Staphylothermus marinus F1: one gene and its partners. The main gene of each other region encodes a partner of the protein of the gene in region 3 in a complex. Links are inferred from orthologs where the notes say so. Each region holds a gene or a part of one and is shown on either strand. Other genes may lie near its edges.

The links.
Region 1: SMAR_RS05270 (region 3) and SMAR_RS04210 share a complex: the UniProt entries of both Methanocaldococcus jannaschii proteins name them as parts of the 50S ribosomal subunit. The link is inferred for Staphylothermus marinus F1 from one-to-one orthologs.
Region 2: SMAR_RS05270 (region 3) and SMAR_RS04435 share a complex: the UniProt entries of both Methanocaldococcus jannaschii proteins name them as parts of the 50S ribosomal subunit. The link is inferred for Staphylothermus marinus F1 from one-to-one orthologs.

The regions. Positions count from the first base shown.
Region 1 is NC_009033.1:808,777-816,965, forward strand. The notes cover bases 4,201-6,928. They hold SMAR_RS04210 (50S ribosomal protein L13), read left to right. Parts: upstream 4,201-5,202; coding sequence 5,203-5,655; downstream 5,656-6,928. Other genes in these bases: SMAR_RS04200 (DNA-directed RNA polymerase subunit D), read left to right, coding at 4,201-4,838; SMAR_RS04205 (50S ribosomal protein L18e), read left to right, coding at 4,835-5,197; SMAR_RS04215 (30S ribosomal protein S9), read left to right, coding at 5,652-6,065; SMAR_RS04220 (DNA-directed RNA polymerase subunit N), read left to right, coding at 6,087-6,287; rpsB (30S ribosomal protein S2), read left to right, coding at 6,310-6,928. In the rest of the region: SMAR_RS04165 (30S ribosomal protein S7), read left to right, coding at 1-105; tuf (translation elongation factor EF-1 subunit alpha), read left to right, coding at 308-1,624; rpsJ (30S ribosomal protein S10), read left to right, coding at 1,732-2,043; SMAR_RS04185 (30S ribosomal protein S13), read left to right, coding at 2,559-3,014; SMAR_RS04190 (30S ribosomal protein S4), read left to right, coding at 3,028-3,534; SMAR_RS04195 (30S ribosomal protein S11), read left to right, coding at 3,564-3,965; more of SMAR_RS04200, read left to right, coding at 3,996-4,200; more of rpsB, read left to right, coding at 6,929-6,972; amrB (AmmeMemoRadiSam system protein B), read left to right, coding at 6,981-7,850; fni (type 2 isopentenyl-diphosphate Delta-isomerase), read left to right, coding at 7,940-8,189. UniProt on the Methanocaldococcus jannaschii protein: This protein is one of the early assembly proteins of the 50S ribosomal subunit, although it is not seen to bind rRNA by itself. It is important during the early stages of 50S assembly.
Region 2 is NC_009033.1:841,043-849,273, forward strand. What follows is about bases 3,511-6,280. They hold SMAR_RS04435 (50S ribosomal protein L37ae), read left to right. Parts: upstream 3,511-4,648; coding sequence 4,649-4,912; downstream 4,913-6,280. Other genes in these bases: rrp41 (exosome complex exonuclease Rrp41), read left to right, coding at 3,511-3,742; rrp42 (exosome complex protein Rrp42), read left to right, coding at 3,754-4,611; SMAR_RS04440 (Brix domain-containing protein), read left to right, coding at 4,933-5,475; SMAR_RS04445 (KEOPS complex subunit Pcc1), read left to right, coding at 5,468-5,725; SMAR_RS04450 (prefoldin subunit beta), read left to right, coding at 5,722-6,087. Also shown: SMAR_RS04400 (Rpp14/Pop5 family protein), read left to right, coding at 1-283; psmA (archaeal proteasome endopeptidase complex subunit alpha), read left to right, coding at 739-1,485; SMAR_RS04415 (ribosome assembly factor SBDS), read left to right, coding at 1,590-2,285; exosome complex RNA-binding protein Rrp4, read left to right, coding at 2,293-3,015; more of rrp41, read left to right, coding at 3,020-3,510; more of SMAR_RS04455, read left to right, coding at 6,281-6,406; SMAR_RS04460 (DHH family phosphoesterase), read left to right, coding at 6,336-7,370; SMAR_RS04465 (elongation factor EF-2), read left to right, coding at 7,469-8,231. UniProt on the Methanocaldococcus jannaschii protein: Binds to the 23S rRNA.
Region 3 is NC_009033.1:994,903-1,003,314, forward strand. The notes cover bases 2,416-5,366. They hold SMAR_RS05270 (50S ribosomal protein L23), read left to right. Parts: upstream 2,416-3,728; coding sequence 3,729-4,004; downstream 4,005-5,366. Other genes in these bases: SMAR_RS05260 (50S ribosomal protein L3), read left to right, coding at 2,416-2,901; rpl4p (50S ribosomal protein L4), read left to right, coding at 2,917-3,732; SMAR_RS05275 (50S ribosomal protein L2), read left to right, coding at 4,033-4,752; SMAR_RS05280 (hypothetical protein), read right to left, coding at 4,749-5,102; SMAR_RS05285 (AAA family ATPase), read left to right, coding at 5,168-5,366. Also shown: SMAR_RS05250 (ATP-binding protein), read left to right, coding at 1-569; SMAR_RS05255 (putative RNA uridine N3 methyltransferase), read left to right, coding at 830-1,669; more of SMAR_RS05260, read left to right, coding at 1,714-2,415; more of SMAR_RS05285, read left to right, coding at 5,367-6,085; SMAR_RS05290 (vWA domain-containing protein), read left to right, coding at 6,072-8,009; SMAR_RS05295 (30S ribosomal protein S19), read left to right, coding at 8,060-8,412. UniProt on the Methanocaldococcus jannaschii protein: Binds to 23S rRNA. One of the proteins that surrounds the polypeptide exit tunnel on the outside of the ribosome.

The DNA of each region.
Region 1 (8,189 bases), 180 kb from region 3 along the record:
GAAGCATTAGCAGAGGAAATTATTCTAGCAGCAAATAATGATCCGAGAAGCTATGCTATTCAGAAGAAAGAAGAAATAGAAAGAATAGCTCTCAGCAGTAGATAATGAATAACATTACTTCCTATAGGGTATTCTATATCCTACAAAACTGATTTAATCATACAACAAAGTTCTTCAAGGATAGCTTTATAAATACTATATCGAATTAGTATTTCTAGCATAGTGTAAAAGTATATTATAAATATAAAAACCCTAAACATGTATTTAATTCGGAGTAGATTAAATGACATGAATGGGGTAGATTAGTATGAGCTCTGGAAAACCACACTTAAACCTAGTAGTAATCGGGCACGTAGACCATGGTAAGAGTACATTAGTAGGACATATACTATACCGATTAGGACTCGTCGATCAAAAAACAATACAGATGCTAGAAGAAGAAGCTAAAAAGAGAGGAAAAGAGAGCTTCAAGTTTGCATGGCTACTTGACAAGCTTAAGGAAGAGCGTGAGCGCGGAGTAACAATAGCGTTAACCTACATGAAATTCGAGACTAGAAGATACATCTTCACAATTATTGATGCGCCAGGACACAGAGACTTCGTTAAAAACATGATTACAGGTGCAAGCCAAGCAGATGCAGCATTACTAGTAGTAAGTGCTCGTAAAGGTGAGTTCGAAGCAGGCATGAGCCCTGAAGGACAGACACGTGAACACGCCATCCTAGCTAAGACAATGGGTATAAACCAATTAATTGTTGCAGTAAACAAGATGGATGCAACAGAGCCTCCATGGAGCCAGAAGAGATATGAGCAAATAAAAACTATTCTAGGAAAATTCCTAAAGAGCCTAGGATATGATATAAGTAAGGTACCATTTATCCCCGTATCCGCATGGACCGGAGACAACCTCATTGAGAGATCGCCAAATATGCCATGGTACAATGGACCAACCCTAGTTGAAGCACTAGATAGCTTAGAGCCACCACCGAAGCCAATAGATAAACCATTAAGAATACCTATACAAGACGTATATGCTATTAGCGGTGTTGGAACAGTACCCGTTGGACGTGTTGAAACAGGTGTATTAAGGGTTGGCGACAAAGTAGTATTTATGCCGCCGGCAAAGGTCGGTGAAGTACGTAGCATTGAAACCCACCATGTAAGAATAGAGAAGGCTGAGCCAGGAGACAACATCGGATTCAATGTACGTGGCGTTTCAAAGAGAGACATTAGACGTGGAGATGTTGCAGGACACCTAGATAACCCACCAACGGTAGCAGAAGAATTCACAGCAAGAGTATTCATAATATGGCATCCAACAGCAATTACTGTTGGATACACGCCAGTAATACATATCCACACTGCTAGCGTAGCTAGTAGAATAGTAGAGATTAAAGCCAAACTAGACCCTAGAACTGGTAAGGTAGTTGAAGAAAACCCACAATTCATTAAAATGGGCGATGCAGCAATTGTGAGATTCAAACCCATCAAGCCATTAGTAGTTGAGAAATACAGTGACTTCCCACCATTAGGAAGATTCGCTATGAGAGACATGGGTAAAACAATTGGTATCGGAGTAGTAGTAGATGTTAAGCCAATGAAGATCGAGATAAAGACCAAGTAAAATAAGTATTTAACATATGATCTCAACGAAAAATTTTTCTAATACATAAACAACCAATATCTCTATAAACCCTCATAACTCATTGATATGCTGAGGCGTAGAAAGAAATGTCGACGCCGAGAATGGTTAAGATAAAGATATGGAGCAATAACATCAACATACTAAACGAGTTCATGAACAAAATAACAGATATAGTTAAACGTACCGGAGTAAAAATGTCTGGACCAATTCCATTGCCGACGAAGAGACTCGTTGTGAGAACACTTAAACTACCACATGGTGAAGGAAAGAAGAAATGGGAGAAATGGGAAATGAGAATACATAAGAGACTATTATATATTGCAGCTGATGAAAGAGTAATGAAACAACTTATCCGTGTCAGAGTACCGCCAGAAATATGGATGGAAATAGAAATTTAAGCACGTTATTTTATCCATAAAAATAATCGTTTACTCGGATTTTATAAAGGAAATTGTTCATTTAAAAGCTTACTACATAAACTAATCTTGTTAACCCAGAGAAACATTTTATCCCTCCATAAGCGAAATAAATAATTAGAATGCCGGGGTGCCCGAGCGGACTAAGGGGCTGGCCTGGAGAGCCAGTGCCCCATACGGGGCGCGCGGGTTCGAATCCCGCCCCCGGCGCCACTTCTTTATATAGTTTTTAACAGCATACATAGTATGGATGATGAAGCGCTTTAGGAACACGATCCAGTTTTAGGAGATGAAATTTTTCGCCCCTCCTGACACAACAACTTATTAAAGCCTAATCAGATCCTCAATAAAAAGTATAAAACCCTGTCTTAAGGGGGAGAAGCACATATAAAAACTAGTTTATCGAGGATTAGACGGTAAGCTTATAATAGGAGTTTATTTATGGTATTGGTTAGGATATTTGCTTAGAAAAGTTATGCATGGGTGAAGCTGGGGTTTTGAGCAGTGCTAGGAATTATAGATATATAGTGCGTATAGCGGGAACCGATATCGATGGTAGCTTGAAGACTGTATATGGTTTAGCAGAAATTAAGGGTGTAGGTGTTAACTTAGCCTATGGTATTTGTCGAAGACTTGGTATTGATCCTGAAATGCGTATTGGTTATTTAACAGATGAAGAAATAAAGAGAATAGAGGACTTATTAAGTAATCCATCAGCTTATGATATACCTTCATGGATGCTTAATAGGAGAAAAGACTATGTTACAGGTAAAGATATGCATCTAATAGGTGCTGAACTAATATTCTATGTTAAACAAGATATTGAGAGAGAAAAGAAGATTAAGAGTTGGCGCGGTATACGTCATGCTCTCGGCTTAAAAGTTCGCGGACAGCGTACACGTACAACTGGTCGCTTAGGATTAACTGTAGGTGTTAGAAAGAAGAGGAGATAAAGAGGTGTGAAACATGGGTGATCCGAAGAAGCCTAGAAAGAAATGGGAAGGACCACGACATCCATGGCGAAAAGAAGTATTAGTTCAAGAACTTAAGCTTCTGGGAACATATGGTTTAAGAAATAAGAGAGAATTATGGAGAGCACAAACAATTGTTAGGAAGTTCCGTCACCAAGCACGATCACTTCTAGCTGCTCCACAAGAAATACGTGAACAAGCAGAAAAAGCTCTACTTAATAGACTTTATCGTCTAGGATTACTACATGAAAACGCATCACTAGAAGATGTTTTAGGATTAACTGTTGAAGACTTATTGGAGAGGAGATTACAAACCATAGTTTATAAGAAAGGATTAGCGAGAACAATATATCATGCAAGACAATTAATTATCCACGGACACATAGCTATTGCCGGCCGTAGAATTACTTCGCCAGGATACATTGTTTCTCGAGAAGAAGAAGACCTAGTGGATTACGCACCTACAAGTCCGTTTAAAAAGAGCATTGAAGAAAAAGCCTAGATCTAAATATTAGTTGAGAGGTGAGCGGAATGGCTTTCATGGGTAGAGAACTTAAGTGGGGCGTAGCACATATTTATAGTAGCTTAAACAACACTATAATACACATAACAGATCTAACGGGAGCTGAAACCGTAAGCAGATGGAGCGGTGGAATGGTTGTAAAGGCTGATCGAGAAAAACCAAGCCCATATGCAGCAATGATTGCTGCTAGTCGTGCGGCTGCGGAAGCAATGGATAAGGGAATAACAGCTTTACATATTAAAGTAAGAGCGCCTGGAGGTCATGGACCGAAGACTCCGGGACCGGGAGCACAAGCTGCTATACGTGCACTCGCAAGAGCAGGATTCATTATTGGAAGGATCGAAGATGTAACACCAATACCGCATGACACTACACGTAGACCAGGCGGTAGGAGAGGTAGGAGAGTCTAAACCTATATTTTAACATGGGTGAATCATGTCTTGGAAATAAATGTTTTAGAAAAAACACCTCTACGTCTAAGGCTTTATATAAAAGATATTCCTTTACATGTTTTAAACTCTATTCGTAGAGCCATAATAGCAGAAGTACCAACAATGGCTATTGATTCCGTAGTATTCACAATGAATAGCAGTGTATTCTATGATGAATATATTGCTCATAGACTAGGACTTATACCGTTAACAAGTGAAGCAGCACTAGACAAATATAAGTCACCAGAAGAATGCAGAGAAGCAGGAGACAGAGGATTATTCACCGAAGATTGCTTTGTAAAACTTGATCTTGAAGGGAAAGGTGAGGAAGGTAAACTTGTAACTCTACACAGCGGAGATCTAAAGACTTCGGATCCTGATGTTAAACCTGTTTATGATAACATTCCTATTATAGTTCTAGGAAAGAACCAAGAAATAAGGCTGGAAGCATATGCTAGACTTGGCAGGGGAAAAGAACACGCCAAATGGAGCCCTGTATCTGTTGCAGCACACAAGTATATTGCTGATATTTATATAGATGAAAAGAAGTGTTTAGGTGAAAATTGTAAGAAATGTATAGAGGTTTGTCCAAGAAATATTCTAAGCTTTGAAAACGGAAAAATAATTGTAAACACTAATAAGATTTTTGATTGTTCATTATGCAGAATTTGTGAAGAATACTGTCCGACTGATGCGATAAGAGTTGGCTGGAGAGAGAACGAATATATTTTAACAATCGAATCTACAGGTTCATTACCTCCTAAAAGAATCCTTATTGAAGCCGTAAAAATACTTGAAAATAAAATAGATGATTTCATAGAAAACCTTAGAAGTGAGGGGATAATTAAATGAAAAAGACAGGACCTACAAACATTGTATTAAGGAAAACTATTAGAGAGCTCAAAAAATTATCCAAACAATATAAAACAGCTATTTGGAAAGCAGTCGCTGAAGAACTTGAAAAACCTAGGAGGCAGAGGAGAGCTGTGAATATAAGCAGGATAAACAGGCATACTAGCAGTGGAGATGTTGTCGTAGTTCCAGGAAAAGTGCTGGGTTCAGGAAACATTGATCACCCGGTAACAGTCGCTGCAGTTTCATTTACAAAAACAGCTATTGAAAAAATAGAGATTGCCGGTGGGAAAGCTATACATATACTTGATCTAGCCCGTGAAAACCCGCGTGGAAGCAATGTGAAAATTATTGGGTGATATATATGAGTGAACCTAAAACAATATATGTTGATGCAACAAATCAGATCCTGGGAAGACTAGCCAGTATCATAGCTAAAAAACTACTCAACGGATACAGAGTGATCGTGGTAAATGCTGAAAAAGCAGTTGTAAGCGGTGAAAGAGTAAGGGTTATCCAAGGATATAAACTTATTGAGAAAGTCACCACACACTATAATCCCTATAAAACAGGGGTTAGAAGACCTAAATCACCCCACAATATATTGAAGAGAACAGTTCGTGGAATGCTACCCATGGATAAACCTAAAGGTAGAAATGCGTATAAAAGACTTAGAGTATATAATGGAGTACCGCCGGAGCTTGGAAAAGTAGAATTTATACGTTTCAAAGAAGCAGATGCTAATAGACTCGGGAGAGAATATATTACCCTAGCAGATATAGCTAAAGAACTCGGCTGGAAAGGTGTTAGGATATGAGTGTGAAGGGAAAGATAGTTATTGCAACAGGTAAAAGGAAGACAAGCATTGCGAGAGCAGTTATTAAGCCAGGCGAAGGAAGAGTGTGGATAAACGGTGTACCATTAGAGATATGGCCAATAGAGCTTGCCCGACTAAAAATGTATGAACCCCTAGTCATAGCTGGAGATCTATGGAAACGAGTAGATATATACGTAAATGTTAGAGGCGGTGGTGTAATGAGTCAAGCAGATGCTGTTAGAATGGCTATTGCTAGAGGATTACTAGAATATGCTGACAACAATCCTGAACTAAGAAAGATCTTCACCGAATACGATAGATACATGCTAAGCGGAGACCCGAGAAGAACAGAGCCTGAGAAATGGGGCAGATATAGTGCTAGGAGGAGATGGCAGAAAAGCTATAGGTAAAAACGAGGTGTTTTTATAAAAATGATGTTTCCAGTTAGATGTTTCACATGTGGTGCACCCATAGGTCATTTATGGGAAGAATTTAAGAAAAGAGTTGAAGCAGGAGAAGACCCGGGTAAAGTTCTAGATGATTTAGGTGTTAAAAGATATTGTTGTCGAAGAATGTTTCTCTCACATATTGAAATATCTTATGAAATCTTAAACTTCCCCAAAGTATCATGACTTAGTTAAGAGGTGAATTAATATGGCTCAAGAACAACCAAAAAATAATGAAAAATCCGCGGAGAAAACCCAGACAAAACCAGTCATAGAATTATTGATCCCACTAGAAAAATATTTGGCGGCAGGAGTTCATATAGGAACACATATATGTACAAAGTTCATGGAGCCGTTTGTTTACCGTGTTAGAAATGATGGACTCTACATTTTAGATGTTAGAAAAATCGATGAAAGAATAAGAATAGCAGCAAAGTTCCTATCAAGATATGAGCCATCAAAAATTGCTGCTGTGTCGGTTAGAACATATGGGCAAAAACCTGTTGTTAAGTTCTGCAACTATGTAGGATGCAAACCTTTCACAGGTAGATTTATGCCTGGAACCTTTACAAATCCAAGCCTTAAATGGTATTTTGAACCAGACATAGTATTATTAACAGATCCACGTGCTGACTCCCAAGCATTGAAGGAAGCAGCAGAAATAGGTATACCTATTGTTTCACTAGCTGATACAGATAATAGAACAGAGTATATAGACCTAATTATTCCAGCAAACAATAAGGGTCGAAAAAGCTTAGCACTAATATATTGGTTATTAGCAAGACAAATACTTAGGGAGAGAGGATTATTACCGCCAGACGGCGACTTGCCCGAGCCTCCCTCAGAATTCGAAGTAAAGTTTAAGAGGTGAAAAAATATTTGGAGCAAAAATCACATGTAAGACTTCCCGTTGTAGCTGGATATTTTTATCCAAGCGAACCAGAAAAACTACGTGAATTAATCGAGCATTCCTTTAAGCACCCGCTTGGTCCCGGAGAATTACCTCAAGTATCAAGCACCCGTCGCAAAGACGCTTTAGGATACGTAGCTCCGCATGCAGGTTATATTTATAGCGGGCCTATAGCTGCTCATGTCTACTATAACTTGGCTCTTGATGGTAAACCTGAAACCATAATTATTATTGGGACAAATCATACAGGTTTAGGCTCGCTTGTATCAGTGTATCCTGCAGGAAAATGGATTACTCCTCTAGGAGAACTAGAAGTTGATGCTGAACTAGCTAGAGATATAGTTAGCAACAGTGATCTCGCCGAACTCGATACATATGCACATGTCGAAGAGCATTCAGTAGAGGTTCAATTACCATTTATACAGTATTTGTTCGGCAATAATGTTAAAATAGTACCAATAGTTCTAGGCTTACACACACCTGATGTAGCCAGGGATCTCTCTAAAGCAATATATGAATCCTTACAGACCATGGGAAGAGACACTATAATAATTGCTAGTAGCGACTTTAACCATTATGACCCGCACGATATAACGGTTGCTAAAGACAAGAAAGCACTAGATCGCATACTTGCACTTGACACAGACGGTTTGTATAAGGTTATACTAGAGGAACCTGTAACCATATGTGGTCCTGGAGGAATAATGACACTGATCGAACTAGTAAAACTATATGGTAAAGGAGAAGCTAAATTATTAAAGTATGCAACCAGCGGGGATGTTTCAGGAGATAAATCAGCTGTTGTAGGATATGCTGCAATAAGGTTTTTAATCAAATAATATATGTGCAATACATTATTATCGTAGTAAGAAGTATTGTTTTTAAAGAAATACAATATTTGTTCTTAACCAATCGTACGGTGCCTTAAATGGATGAGAATATAGGTGAAAGAAAACTAGAACACATAGATATTATTTTAAAAGAAAACATTGACTTCCCTGATCATTGCTCGAAAATATATGATTCCATAATGCTTATTCACCAAGCTTTTCCAAAAATAAATCTGGAAGAAGTGGATCTTAGGATAGATTTTCTAGGCTATACTATTAATGCACCACTCATGATAACGGGAATGACGGGAGGACATAGAAACGTTACTAAGATAAATGAGAAACTAG
Region 2 (8,231 bases), 150 kb from region 3 along the record:
TGACAAAACAACGATAGAGAAAAGTATTCGTTTATATTGGGAAAAATTCTTTGGTAGAATTTCCCTTGTCAAAGCAGACCCTCAGCTCATATATTTCGATCCATCTATTAAGAGAGGTGTTCTTAGAGTAGCTCATATATATAAAGATGAAGCTTTAGCTGTTCTCGGAATAATCAAAAAAATCAATAATTATAATTGTTTATTAATTCCATTAAAAACTACTGGAACGCTTAAAAAAGCAAGGAAAATCATGTATAGTCTGAGAAAAGATTTGCAGAAATAAAAATAACTCCTTATAACGATATTAAACTATTAATAGATGATGAAGCCGCTCCAAAATAGACTAGATGAAGAACTCGCGACGAACTGATAACTTTGTTGAAAAGTAATGGTTATAAAACAGTCTTGTCTCAAAAAATAAATGGTGCGGGGGTGCCCGAGCCTGGTCAAAGGGGGCGGACTTAAGACCGGCGGGACAATATATTAACCGCCGAGGGGAGATCCGCTGGCGTAGGCCTGCGTGGGTTCAAATCCCACCCCCCGCACCACCTTATTTTAAAATAGAAGAGCTTCTAACTAATTCACATTCAGATAACTAGTTGTCATCATCCCTTATGATGGGTCATGGGTCGGACTCTTCATCATACATGGGGTTAATCATGTTTCTCAAATAATCTTATTATTCCCTATTGATTATACGGTTATTAGTGGTTATATGATGTTTTATGGTGGTAAATAATGGGTCTCGGTATATCGCCTGCTACCGCATATGACAGAGCAATCACTATATTTTCGCCGGACGGAAGAATTTACCAGGTTGAATATGCTTTCGAATCAGTGAGAAGAGGATGGACTACTCTAGGTGTTAAGAGTCGTGAGGGCGCTGTTGTAGTTGTTGAGAAACGTAAGATTTCTCCACTAATCGATGATAAAGCTATACAGAAGATATTCAAGATAGATAAGCATATAGGTGCTAGCTTTGCAGGAATAGCTAGTGATGGTAGAGTATTAGTTGATTATGCTCGTCAAGTAGCATTGCTTCACAGATTCTACTATGATGAAAGAATAACTGTCGAATATCTAGCTAAGCAAGTATGTGATATAAAACAAGCATATACACAACATGCTGGTGTAAGACCTTTTGGAGTAGCTATTATATTTGTCGGCGTTGACGATAAAGGGTCACAGCTATACATGACAGAGCCTAGTGGTAGGTATCTAAGCTACTACGCAGTAGCTATCGGAGAGAAAAGCAGTAGTGCAACAGAATTTCTGGAGAAGAATTATAAATATGACGTATCTATACATGACACAATAAAGCTGGGAATACTAACTATAGCAAATGTTATTGAGGGAAAAGTATCCCATGAAAATATTGAGGCAGGATATGTTGATATAGAAAAACAAGAATTTAGAATAATGACACCCGAAGAAATAAATAAGTATCTCGAAGAATTAAGGAGTGAAGGCAAAATAAAAGAGTAAACTCATCTAAAAATTTTATACAATAAACAAAAGACTATTTAGAACTATTTACAAGGAGACATAAATTTTTCTAGAATGATAAATTATAATAAACGGTGAGTGTTTTGCCTGAAAAACATGTTATTGCAAGATACGAAGCAAAAGGTCATAGGTTTGAGATTCTGGTAAATCCTGATCTTGCTCTTAAGGTTAAGGAGGGAAAAACTGTAAATATTGATGAATTATTAGTTGGGGATTATGTCTATAAAGATGCTAGGAAAGGATTAAAGGCTTCTCCGGAAAGCTTAAAAGCCGTTTTTGGCACGGATGATATAAAGAAGGTTGCCTTAGAGATCATTAAACGTGGAGAAATTCATTTAACAGCTGAACAGAGAAGGAAAATTATTGAAAATAAGAGGAGACAAATTATTAGTTTAATCGCTAGAAATGCCATCGATCCTAAGACTAAGCTTCCAATACCTCCTAAGCGGATAGAACTTGCAATGGAACAAGCTAGAGTATCGATTGATCCTTTTAAAAGTCCAGAATCACAAGTTGAGGAGATAGTTTCTAAAATTGCGAGAATAATACCTATAAAGATCGCTAAAGCATATATTGCAGTAAAAGTCCCGCCTCAATTTAGTGGGAAGGCATATAAAGTTTTAAGTAGTATTGGAGAGATAAAGAAAAGCAATTGGTTAAGTGACGGAAGCCTACTAGTTGAAATCGAGATCCCTGCTGGGATGCAGGAAGAATTCATTGAAAGAATCAATAAATTGACACACGGATCTGCGAATATAAAAGTGTTATATGTGAGGTGAACTAGTGATGGATATAAAAATACTCGTTGCAGATCGACAGATAGTGAGGCCTGGCGACGTACTCGCTATAATTGAGAATAGTGGAGAAGTTACTCCTAAATACCTACCCGAAAAACATATTTATATAGCAGGAAACAGGATCTACTCAGATGTTCTCGGAATAGCGTCAATAACGGATAAGACTGTTTCAGTAATTCCACTTGAAGGTGTTTACTTTCCTAAAAAAGACGATTTAGTAATAGGACTTATTACCGGGGTAGGTATAACAAATTGGATAGTAGATATACGAGCACCATATAAAGCCATACTTAACGGTTCAGAAGTTATTGAGGGATTCAATCCAATCATACATAATCTTAGAGATTACCTGGATATAGGCGAATATATTGTGGCAAAAATAGCTGTGTTTGATAGGACAAGAGATCCCGTCTTAACAGTTAAAGGTAAAGGTCTAGGCAAAATCACTGAGGGGACAGTGATAGAGGTTAAACCAAGCCGTGTCCCAAGAATAATAGGTAAGAAAGGAAGTATGCTGAATCTATTAACAAGTAAGACTGGATGCAATATTATTGTTGCACAAAACGGTATGGTATGGGCTAGATGCCCAAATAATCATCGCTTAAATATTCTTATCCAAGCCCTAAAAATCATAGAGGATAAAGTTCATATGCGTGGATTAACCGAGGAAATAAGGCTTTTCCTAGATAAATCTCTTGGAGGAGAGGGATGAAAAATTGGAGAAACCCATTCTTATAAGAGAAGATGGATTAAGACATGATGGTCGAAAACCAAATGAATTAAGACCCATAAAAATGGATGTAGGAGTTTTAAAAAATGCTGATGGATCGGCATATGTAGAGTATGGTGGAACAAAAGTTATAGCTGCAGTTTATGGTCCTCGCGAAGTTTACCCTAGACATCTAGCATTACCTGATAGAGCATTGATAAGATGTAGGTATCATATGGCACCATTCTCTACTAGTGATAGAAAAAGCCCTGCGCCGTCTCGTCGAGAAATAGAATTATCAAAAGTAATAAGAGAAGCACTAGAGTCACTAGTCTTCTCCGAACTATATCCTAGAACAACAATTGATGTGTTTATCGAAGTATTACAAGCCGATGGCGGAACCAGAACCACCGGATTAACAGCTGCATCACTAGCTTTAGCAGATGCAGGTATACCTATGAGAGATTTAGTTGCCGGTGTCGCCGTTGGGAAAGTAGATGGAGTACTTGTTCTAGATATTGATGAAGTAGAAGATGAATATGGTGAAGCCGATATGCCAATAGGATACGCTGCCGGCATAGATGAAATAGTACTATTACAGCTTAACGGCGTATTAACTGTTGAGGAGTTCAGAGAAGCCTTAAATCTAGCTAAATGGGGCGCTGAACAAATCTATAAGACCATGAAGGAAACTCTTCATAAAAAATATTTAAAAGCACTCGAAGAATAAGGTGTTAAACCATGTCCTTAACTCCAACCAGACAACCAATTGTTCCCAAGATAAAACATGAAACAATTAAGAAACTTTTGAAGCAAGGAGAAAGAATTGATGGTAGAAAACTAGATGAGTATAGACCTATAGAAGTATTCTTGAACCCTATACCTAAAGCCGAGGGGAGCGCTGCTGTTAAACTTGGCAACACATTTGTTATTACTGGTGTAAAGCTAGAAATAGGAACGCCCTACAGTGATAGACCAAACGAGGGTGTTTTACAGGTACATGCTGAGTTTGTCCCACTAGCTTCGCCGACTTTTGAACCAGGCCCTCCAGATGAGAACGCTATTGAAACTGCTAGAGTAATAGATAGGAGTCTGAGAGAACCTAGAGCTATTAGACTTGAAGACTTAGTTGTCATTCCAGGTAAGAAGGTATGGCTGATATTTAATGACTTATACTTAATCGATCACTACGGAAACATAGTTGATACAGGAATGTTATCAACAATGCTAGCACTAAACATGACTAAGATACCGAGAATTGTCAGTATAGAGGATGAAAATGTAGTAATTGATAAAACCGTGAAGGAAGCGCCGTTGCCACTAAATCTAAATGTTGTAACTGTTACACTAGGTATTATTGATGATGTAATAATAGTTGATCCAAACATTGAGGAAGAACTAGTTGTTGATTCAAGAATAACGTTTGCAGTCGATGAAACAAATAGGATTGTTGGTATACAGAAAATGGGGATGAAAGGTATAAAACCAAAAATGATTGATCAATTAGTAGATATTGCATTGAAAAAAGCATCTGAACTACATAGTTTATTAAGGGAAGTATTAAATAATCCAGATACCTACATAAAAACTCTAGTCTAGAATAAATGCTTACGCGATAAAGAGGTGAAGAATAGAAATGGCTAGAAGAACTAAAGCTGTCGGAATAGCTGGAAGATATGGTGCAAGATACGGTTCTACCCTGCGTAAAAAAGTAAGAGATATATTGGAGAAAAGATACGCTCCCCATACATGTCCATTCTGTGGAGCAAAAGGAACAGTGAAAAGGCTAAGTACAGGTATATGGTATTGTAGAAAATGCGGCAATAAATGGGCTGGAGGAGCATATGTTCCCAGAACAGAGCTCAGCAGATATTTTGGAAAATACATTATCCGCGAGTGATCCTTAATCGATGATTTCATATGCCAGGCGTTTTAATAACTACTTCACATAAACCTAGCCAAAGAACACGTTCTTTTATAAAAGACTTAGCAAATACTCTGCCTTTTTCCAAACATGTAAACAGAGGAAAGAAAACTATTGAAGAACTAGGCCTTGAAGCATATAGAGATAAAAAACAATATATATTCATTGTTGGAGAGAGAAAAGGGAATCCGTCAATAATTAAAATTTATAGAGTTTATTTAGATGAAAAGCCTCCTAAAACAAAGCATGTAGCGACAATTATTATTAAAGGAGTGAATCTTACGAGAGAAAACCCTGATGCATCTAGAGCATATAATCCAGAGACAATAACAATAGACTATAATGCGTGCATAAAAGATGAATGTTATAAGCTAGCAGACATTCTCATAAAAATATTCCATGAAACAATAAGTGATAAAGCGGATGTTATAATCAAGCTAGAAGAAACAAAGAAGTTCATCATCATCAAACCTTTAAATAGACTAGGTAAACCATGCGGACCCATAATACGTGTAATTGGTGTAAAAATACATGTTTAAGAAAGCTATTCTGGAACTAGTTATTTCTGACAAGAATGAAAAACTAGTAAATGCGATATATAATGCATTAGATCCCGAAACAAAGACTCCTTCTCCAGGTTGCATAATAGAGTTGTCAAAGGAGAACTTAACAAAACTAATACTTATAATTAAGTGTAGTAGAATAAACATGCTAAGAGCACTACATAATAGTTTTTTAAGCACTATTTCAATGCTATTACACGTATATAACGAGGTGATTAAAGCATGAGTCAACAGAGACTCCCACCAGAAGTACAACAAACCCTAACACAATATCAAGCTTTAAGAGAAAACTATGCAAAACTTGATGCAGAGCTTAAACTAGTTGAGGCAGAACTAGCAGATATAGATCATATTCTTGATACACTTAAAACAATGGAGCAGGAAACAGATATATATAAAATGGTTGGTCATGTACTCGTTAAGAAACCTAGAGATGAAATAATAAAGGAACTAGAAGAACGCAAAGAAATACTGGGAATAAAGAAGGATAAATATAAGAAACAACTTGAAATCCTAGAAAAACAGATAAGTGACCTCGAGAAAAGACTTAGAGAACTCCTAGCAAAATATGGGATAACAGTTGCGTAAAACACGTATCAAAATATTAAACCTTAACCTAGAAGAAATTAAGCTGGATGATTTGACAAATATAACCGAACATGTGGAAAAGCATATAAGAGAGTATCTAGAACAAGTTCTTCCACCTAAAAGCGAATACGATATAATAGTAAAAGCTGTGCATGAAGGAGACAAGATTACTTTATTCCTAGACATAGGTGTTAAGGCTGGATACACAGATATTATGAACTACAATAAAATCCTGGGGGACACCATAAATGAAGCTAGAAGAATTTTTGAAAGAGAACTTAAAAAATATAAACAAGCTGAGAAGGTTTCTACTCAGTAATAAAGGACTAGTGTACGGTATATTAACACATAAAAATGCTGATCCAGACGCTGTTTCTTCGATGCTTATATTGAGAAATTTTCTCGTATCACTAAAAAATACTGTTTACCTTATTCTTCCCGAAGGATTAAATGCTGCCTCAAAGAATGTTTTAAACAATCTCGATATTAACATTGATTTTATCAATCCATACATTCTTCAATGGATGAACAATTTTATAGACATGTATATTATCGTAGATACTAGTAGCCCTATCCAATTAGGGCAGACAATAAATTATGTATATGAGAAACCCTATATTGTAATAGATCATCACCAGCCAGGCCAACTAATCAGAAATAGTATGATTAGTTTAAGCTATAGAGTTGTAAGTAATTGTGAACTAATATATCTGATGTTGAGAGATATTTGGTGGTTTAACCCATTAGAAGCAACTATATGTATAACTGGTATTCTCTATGATTCACGAAGATTTGTATATATAGATAAGTACATTTTTGAAGTCATTGATGAACTTATCAATATCTATAATGGAAACTATGAAAAGGCATTCAATGCTCTCCAAAAAAGAATGGATATATCTGAAAGAATAGCTAGATTGAAGGGGGCTCAAAGACTCAGTATTAAACGTATTGGAGAATATATTGTTGCAACAACACATGTTAGAGCTTTTGAGGGAAGCGTGGCTAGAGCAATCATTGATCTTGGAGCAGATATTGTATTTGTTGCTTCAAGCAATGAGAAGCTCCGGGTAGTTGGCCGAGCAACACATGATTTTGTTAAGAAAACAGGTATTAGCCTTGGCAAGGATATTATGCCGATCATAGGGAAAATGATAGGGGGAGGAGGCGGCGGCGGCCATGATACTGCAGGTGTTGCTGAAGGGACAGGTAAACCAAAGGATGTATTAAAAATAACACTAAATATTCTTGAAAGAATACTCCGGAAATTAAACAATAAATAAGTTTTATAATACCTTAACCATATTTCCCTTATGAGAAGATAAATGTGGATTAACAATTATGTTTGGCTACATGTTTATAAGATAAGGGTTGATCAAAAATGGTTCGATACAAGCAAACAATGGAAATACTTAAAATAATGAGAAATCTTGAACAAGTAAGAAACATAGGTATTACTGCTCACGTAGACCACGGCAAAACAACATTATCTGACAGCTTATTGGCAGCAGCAGGTATAATTTCAGAGAAAATAGCAGGCGAAGCTCTAGCACTAGACTACCTAGATGTTGAGCAGAGAAGAGGAATAACAGTTAAGTCAGCAAACATTAGCCTATACCACGAATACAAGGGTAAACCATATGTTATCAACTTAATAGACACTCCTGGACACGTAGATTTCTCCGCAAAAACAACTCGTGCAATGAGAGTAATTGATGGAGCAATCCTAGTTGTTGACGCTGTAGAAGGTGTTATGACTCAGACAGAAATGTATCTCAGAGCAGCACTTGAAGAACGTGTGAGACCAGTTTTATTCATAAACAAAGTAGATAGATTAATCAAAGAATTAAGATTATCACCACAAGAAATACAGCAGAGATTTGTCCAGATAATTAAGGAAGTAAACCAATTAATAGCAATGTATGCTGATAAAGAATTCAAGACAAAATGGCAACTAGATCCTGCTAAGGGACAAGTAGCTTTTGGATCAGCACGTGATAGATGGGGATTTACTGTTCCAATGGCTAAGCAGAAGGGTATAAAGTTCAGCGATATAGTTGATCTATATAAGAAGGGAAAAGAAGCCTTACCAGAACTACAGAAACTTGCTCCTCTACACGAAGCCGTTCTAGATATGGTTGTAA
Region 3 (8,412 bases):
ATTTATCATTATTATCTCCTTTAATAGAACTTATTACAAGTAAGCCTAAATATGAAGCATTAATGAAACATCTGAATAATCACATAGTTTTCGATCTAGGAAAATATGGAACAGCTTTCCAAAATGCTTATGGTGGAATTCTTATGTACATATATAAAAAACTAGCCTTCTCAACAAAGATGATCAGTAAACCTAAACTTTTAATTGTAGATGAAGCTTGGAGAATAAGTCGTCTAAATGGTCTCGAAGAACTTGTTAAGGAGGGCCGTAGTAAGCATTTAGGAGTCGTTCTAGCAACTCAGAATCCTAGAGATATACCAAGAGAAATAATGGAAAATACTCATTTACTCATAATGTTTGGTTCGAGAAACGAGGATTACTTGAGAGATGCAGAGAGATTTCTAGGATTGCCTCGAGAAATTGTTAAAAAGCTTGCTTATCTTGGTGTGGGCGAAGCACTTCTTCTAAACGCTCTAGATCCTCATCCGGTTATTCTACGTGTTAGAACACCAACATTTATGAGAGAAAAATATAAACATATTATAAGCGATGATGAAAGGCGGGCTTAATCGATACTGGGATGAGATATGCGGTCGTATCTGAGCATGATCAAGCTCTAATTTTAAATAGAAAATACTGGGAACGATTTTATCCCGAAAATCTAATAATACTGGAACAATCCAATACTCTATGAGAACTGAATAAGTAGAGAGGTGAGAAATATGGGTGGAAGACAAAAAACAAGTTTGTTTATGACAAAGGAGAAAGTGACTGAGAGAATGGCTCGGGAAGCTAGGGAGAAAACAAAAGCTAAAGGTAAGAAGCGTAGATGAAGACTTCTAGGAAAATTCTCGTTGCATTACCAACAAGTATTTTAAGTACCGAATCAAGCCTTCTCCTTAAAACCATTAAAACATATCAGGTCATCAGGTACTCCTCTATTTTTGGCGTATCAGAAATAGTATTCTTCCGCGACCCCTTCACAGATTTTTCTCAACATAGGAAATATTCTGTCTTAATAGAGAAAATATGGCGATACCTATTAACCCCTCCTTATCTGCGAAGAAAACTTATTCCTAAAGATCCGGACCTAAAATTTGTAGGATTATTGCCGCCACTGAGACTTAGTACTTTCGATGTGAGCCGTAATGGTCGTGTTGGGGAGAAGAGATTAGGTCTTATCTATAGGGAGAAAAACAAGTTGTTGGCTGATATAGGGCTTCCTAGACCTTATAGGATAGAAGCTGGAAATTGTAAGCCAGGCGATATAGGGTATGTTGAAATAGTTGATGTTAATACTAGGAGAGCAATATGTTTAGATGTAGAACCATATAGGGGCCCTATTCTTGCGTTTGCGGATAGTTTACAAGAAGTATTAGAAGAATATAGGAAAACGGTAGATCTCATAATCGCTACTAGCAAGTATGGGAAAATCCCAAGTCATAAAGAATTAGCAGGTGTTAAAGGGAAGACAATAATAATATTATTCGGGGGTCCGCATAGAGGATTATACGATATAGCTAAGAAGGAAGGGTTTATTCTGGAGAATAAAGTTGATAAAGTATGGAATACCATACCTGAGCAAATGGTTAAAACTATAAGGAGCGAGGAAGCATTAATATCTACACTAGCAGTAGTTAACATGTTTATTTATGGAGAGAACTTATAATACCCTATGTAATGTATGTATGCAGAGATTAGCAGGTGAAGATAATGGGGCATAGAAAATATAGTGCGCCACGACATGGCAGTTTAGGAGTTAGACCTAGGAAACGGGCTGCTAAAATAGTGCCTAGAATAAGAAGTTGGCCTACACAGTCATGGTTTGATTTATTAGTTGAGAAACTGGGAGATGAAGCAGTAAACAAGGGGATCGCTCCTAAACCAGTACTTCTAGGATATGTTGCTTATAAGGCTGGAATGAGTCATGCAATAATAATTGATGATAGACCCCACACATTTACTTCTGGTAAAGAAATAGCCATTCCTGTAACAGTACTCGATGCTCCTCCAATACTGATTCTAGGGCTACGAGGATACAAGATTCACCCAATGCATGGTCTTCTATCATTCGGCGAAGTATGGAGAAGCCCTGTGGAGGCGTTAAAGGAGCTATACGAGAAAATATATAGTGATAACCCGTTCATTAATCTTGGAGCAAAAGATATTGTGAGAAAATACTTGAAAGGATTAAGAAAGGTTAATCCAGGACTAGTAAAGCCTGAGCCACATAGTGAATATGGATTTAAATTCTTAGAAAATAATTGGAAGGAAAAACTTGAACGATTAAAAGCAGCTGAACTAGCAGATATTAGAGTAATTGCATCAACAATACCGGTATTATCCGGTATAGGTAAGAAAAAACCCGAGATAATCGAGATAAAAATTGGTGGTGGAACACTAAGCGAAAGAATAGATTACGCCGAAAAACTCCTAGGCAACTATGTAACTGTAGATCAAGTATTTAGAGAGGGACAATTCATAGATATAATAGGTGTTACGAAAGGTAAGGGGTTCCAGGGAGTAATAAAGAGATTTGGAGTCAAAGAGCTTCCACGCTGGCATAAACATAGGAAGGGTAGTAGAAAAATTGGTTCTAGAAGCCCTGGTTTCGGCACTATGAGCGAGACTCCTCAGCCAGGACAAATGGGCTTCCATAGGAGAACAGAATATAATAAGAGGATCATAAAAATAGGCATTAATGGATGGGAAGTAACGCCTAAAGGAGGATTCTTAGGATACGGCATAGTTTATGGACCATACATAATGCTTCATGGAAGTATTATTGGGCCTAGAAAGAGATTATTAGTATTAAGACATCCTATTAGGCCTCCTTCCTGGTATCCTCTAGAAGCTCCCCAAATAATCTATTATAGTCATGAAAGCAAACAAGGAGTCTAAACTGGGTGAAGAATAATGCCTTGGACAATACTTATCCCATTTAAGCTTGAGAGACAAGAAACATATGTATTTAGCTCTGACGGTGAAAAAGTAGAAGAGATTACTTTACCTCCAATATTTAGTTTACCTGTTAGAAAAGACTTGATCCGGAGAGCGTTTCTATCAGCATTTACATCAATGCTTCAACCAAAAGGCAGGGACCCATTAGCTGGTAAGAGAACAACTGCTAGAAGCTGGGGTGTTGGTAGAGGATTAGCGAGAGTGCCAAGGCTACCCAATAGTAGGGCAGCATTCATATCTTTTGCTAGAGGAGGACATGCAGCTTTTCCACCCAGACCAGATGAAAGAATACATGAGAGAATTAATAAACGTGAAAAAGCATATGCAGTAGCATCAGCAATTGCAGCTACTGCTAAAGTAGACCTTGTTAGGGGTCGTGGACACGTATTCCAACAAGATAAACTACCGGTTGTGCTTCTAGATGATGTTGAGGATAAGATTAGTAAGGCTAGAGACGCTAAAGAGCTTCTAATAAAGCTTGGCTTATGGAGCGATATTGTTAGGAGTTATGAGAGAATAAGAATTCGTGCAGGCAAAGGTAAGATGCGTGGTAGAAGATATGTTGAGCCAAGAAGCATATTGTTTGTTGTAACAAGCTATGATAAACCATTCGCTAAAGCTGTTAGAAACTTTCCAGGAGTAGATGTTGCTACACCTAATAATCTAGGCATACTGCATCTAGCACCAGGAGGTGTACCTGGTAGATTAACGGTCTTTACCCGTTCAGCCATCGAAGATATTAGTAGAAAATATGAGGTGCGCACGTTATGAGCATGGATGAAGGAAGACTATATAAAATCATTATCAGACCAGTACACTCTGAGAAAGCATTAAATCTCATAGATAAAGAAAACACATTAACATTTATTGTTGATAGAAACGCGTCTAAGAAGGACATTAAAGACGCTGTTGAACTAGTATTTGGAGTGAAGGTATTAAAAGTCAGAACTCTCATAACAAGTAGAGGAGAAAAGAAGGCATATGTAAAGCTAGCTCCAGAACACCGTGCAAGCGAAATAGCTTCACAACTAGGATTAATCTAGCATTAACATATAGGAAAGGGTGTAATGTATGGGTAAAAGAATACTTCCACAAAGAATGGGTAGAGGTACACCAACATTTAGAAGCCCTAGTCATAGAAGAGTGGGGCCAGCAAAATATCCGCCACTAAAACTAGACAGAACTATAAAGGGAAAAATAATTGATCTATTACATGATCCTGGAAGATGGGTTCCACTAGCCAAAATAGTATTAGAGGATGGAACAACATTCCTAACACCGGCTGTTGAGGGAATGTATGTTGGACAAATAATAGAAATAGGACCAGACGCACATATATCCAATGGAAACATTTTACCGATCGGGAAAATACCGGAAGGAACACAAATTGCCAACATTGAGAAAAGACCTGGCGATGGAGGAAAATTCGTTAGATCATCTGGTACATACGCATTAATAGTTGGAAGAGCAGGGACAAAGACTCAGGTTCAACTACCTAGTGGTAAAATAATAGAAGTACCAAATAATGCAAGAGCAACAATAGGAGTAATTGCTGGAGGCGGTAGAGACGAAAAACCATTATTAAAAGCAGGGAATGCTTATCATAAATGGAAAGTTAAAGCAAAGAAATGGCCTAAAGTCAGAGGAGTAGCTATGAATGCTGTAAGCCACCCACATGGTGGAGGCAGCCATCAACACGTAGGTAAGCCGTCAACAGTTGCTAGGGAAACACCTCCAGGTAGAAAAGTCGGGCACATCGCTGCTAGAAGGACTGGTAGACGTAAAGGTTAATCTTTATAATTTATACATTTCTTCAACAGATCAATTTTGCTTTGTGGAACATATATTATTTTCTTAAGTGGCTGTATTTCCGAAACAACATATAGGTGATCATTGAATCTTTTTCGACCAATTATTTTAATATATGTTTTTCCGCTACTTAATGAAAGGCATTTAATATATTTTTGCCTATGGATAACTATCCTCCTTAAAAATACATCATAGTGTTTACTGATTTTTCTACTCTTAAATATATTCTCTCTTGAAATAATACATATTTTCACCTTATTATCTTCGCAGACTAGATCAAACCATACTAGATCATTGCCTTCAATGTAGAAGCATCTATATATTACTGTCAATTAACAACCACCGTTAATCAATATTTATAACACTCCTTAACAAATACTATGGCTCTGGGATAGATATGTCAGAGAAAAATATAGAAGATCCTATTGTTAAAAAGGTACATGAAATCTATGGTTCGGTAATAAAGAAAAGAACCCCTATTCGAAACCCTGATTTAATGTTGAAGGTACTACGTGAAGAATATAAGCTAGTTGTTAAACCATACATAGTTTACTTAACTGTTGCAGCATTTATGAATAGTAGACCAGTCTTATATGAGGGCCCGCCTGGAACAGGCAAGACCGAGATAGGTGAAGCAATCTTAACTTTATGGAGTGGGAAATCAGCATTTATACTTCCATGTAGCGAAAACTATGATGAATATCGGGTTATAGGAGACTTTCACCCAGCAATGGCTATGGCGAAGGGATTTAACGAAGAAAGCTTTATTCCCCGCCCACTTTTAGCTGCTCTAATACTAGATACAGGAGTTCTTATAGATGAAATTAGGAGAAGCAATGAAGATTTTCAAAACTTATTACTCGACATAATAGATAAACGAAGAATAATTATTCCAGAACTTAAAAAAGTATATGTTCAAAGAGGCCATGGATTCCAAATAATATTCACAAGTAACCCGCTGGACATAGCACAAAGTGATCTTAGCGACGCATTTCTACGAAGAGTTGTTAGAATAGAATTTAAGTATCCAACTATAGAGGAAGAAATCGAGATTATTAAGCTTAGACTTGGCGATTTAATGAATAAAATAAACGATAACTTAGTAATGAACGCCCTGAAGATCATTAGGGTTCTCAGAGAAAAAGCGATCTACAAACCGGGCACAGCTGATCTAGTTTCATGGCTAACACTTACTGCTCTCCTAGCAGAATCTAAGAAAAAGAAAAAAGCATCAATAGAAGACTTAAGAGAAGCTGGATACGCTGTACTATACAAGAACACTGAAGACGAGGAGTTACTAAATGAGGTTCTCTAGCGAAAATAGCATGGATAATGAGAAAATCATAGAACATATTAAGAATGTTGTTTTAGAAGGTATAGAGAAATATAAAAATGTTGGACAATCTGGATCATTATCTATAGATAGAGCGGAGTTGTTTATTAAAATCTATATAACATTATCTGAACTTGTAAAAAATAGGCTTGATAAATCAGTTATTTTAGAGGAATTTTATAGATCATTTCTTCCTGAGAAAAAGTATAGACTTGTAGAAGATGAGACAAAGATATCGTATGATAGTAAAATGAGCATACTAAGAAGGATCCACGGTAAAAACAAGATAACGGTCTCCGAGATATTTCGGTATAGTGCATCCTCATCAGATATTCTAGACTATATTTGGTTAAGGAAAAACAAACTCCTACTTCGCGGACGAGACGGTAAACTAGTGATAAACAAAAGGATCTATAGTAAACAATTCGATAATGAGGCTACGAGAAATCTAGAGTTGAAAGACGTATATAAGTACCTAGATGAAATACCAAGCGTTTTATGGTCTCGCATACTCACCTCTAGTTTTCTCGAAAAAATTAATAATAATGAACTATTAGGTTTTCTATCAAAGTTTTACGGTTACAGTTCCAAGGTTAACAGGAGATTATTGAGTGAACTGCGTAGAAGACTTGCAAACGGCTGGGATCCCAACTGGTTTGAATGGAAAAAAATAAGTCGAATTATAGAAGATAAAAGTTTGAAAACAGAAAAATATATGGGACCATATAGTCTTCAATGGAGTACCCCGAAAAATCTAGATGTAAGGAAAATAATTGATGATCTAGAAAACATGCCTTTAAAAGAGAGATGGAAAATCATTTCTAAAATATATAAGAACAAAAATTTGTTAACTATACTTAAAAAGCTTGATCCCATATCTTTATCCTCAATAGGCAGTCTGAACAGAGTGCCTGATTTGAAAGACAAAATCCTTCTTGGAAAAAGTTTAGCGAACATTATTACTTACATGATTACAGGGGATGAATCATATTTAAACTATTCAATGTATTTTGTTGAAAAAATTAATCCTGACAGCTTAGAACCCAATTTTAGACCAATATATAGATCAATAATTAGTGGTGATAAGAAGAAATTATTATATTATCTCGGAGTAATTATGCCAATTAGTTCCGTTGAATTTATTACTGCTAAAATATGGGATATTATGAGTTCTAATACAGGAATAAACAGGGAGCAATTATTGAGAGCTATAAGGATAGGATATGAAATTTTAAAGTATACCGCATCTCTTTCTGGAACTATGTTAAGTAAACGTAAAAAGATAAGTTTTATTCGTGGACGTATGGATGTTAGGAAAACAGTTTTCAATTATTCCAGATTTAACTATAACATTGCAAAACGTGATAAGGAGAAAGAATTTAGGGTTAACACTTTAATTGATATTAGTGGTTCTATGATAAAACACTCATTATGGGCTATATTTTCACTAGCATCAATTATGCCTATCGTGAAAAACATAATCTTATTTTCAGACAAAGTATTCATAAATAAGCCCCCGTCTTCTCTAAATCGTGGTTTAATAGTAAATTATCTTGAGAAACTATTTATTGAGGGCTTTAAAGGCTATACAAATATTAGTTTAGCTCTTAGAACAGCTGAGAAACTATCTAAAAGTAATGATTACATCTTATTATTTAGCGACTTAGAACAAACAGTTTCAGACACAAAGCCATGGATTATTGCAGAAAAACTCATCAATAAAAACAAGGTTAATATAGTAATTTTTACACCACCATATCATGATGTCGAAACAGCTAATATGATGGAGAGAATTGGATGTATTGTTGTTAGAACTAAATCTATAAACGACATTTTTAAATGGTTTAAGAGAGGGCTAAACTTTAAAATACGGAGTAAACTTATCCATGTTAGAGGGCTGAGGTAATTATATAAAATGTTACGGAGCAGTATCTATACTAGCGAGAGGTGCTTAATTTGGCGATAGAAATAGAAATACCGCCTGAATGGAAGAAGTTTAGATATAGAGGTAAGACTCTAGAAGAATTATTGAATATGCCAATGGATGAGTTCATAGGGTTACTTCCTGCTAGGCAGAGACGTAGCTTAAAACGTGGATTAACAATGGCGCAGGTGAAGTTGTTAGCTAAGATTAGAAAAGTAAGACAGAAGAAGCTTACAGGTAAAAAAGCAATTATTAAAACACATGTTCGAGACATGATTATTCTTCCCGAAATGATTGGTTTAACTATAGCTGTCTATAATGGTAAAGAATTCATACCTGTCAGAATAGTTCCAGAGATGATCGGTCATTATCTAGGAGAATTTAG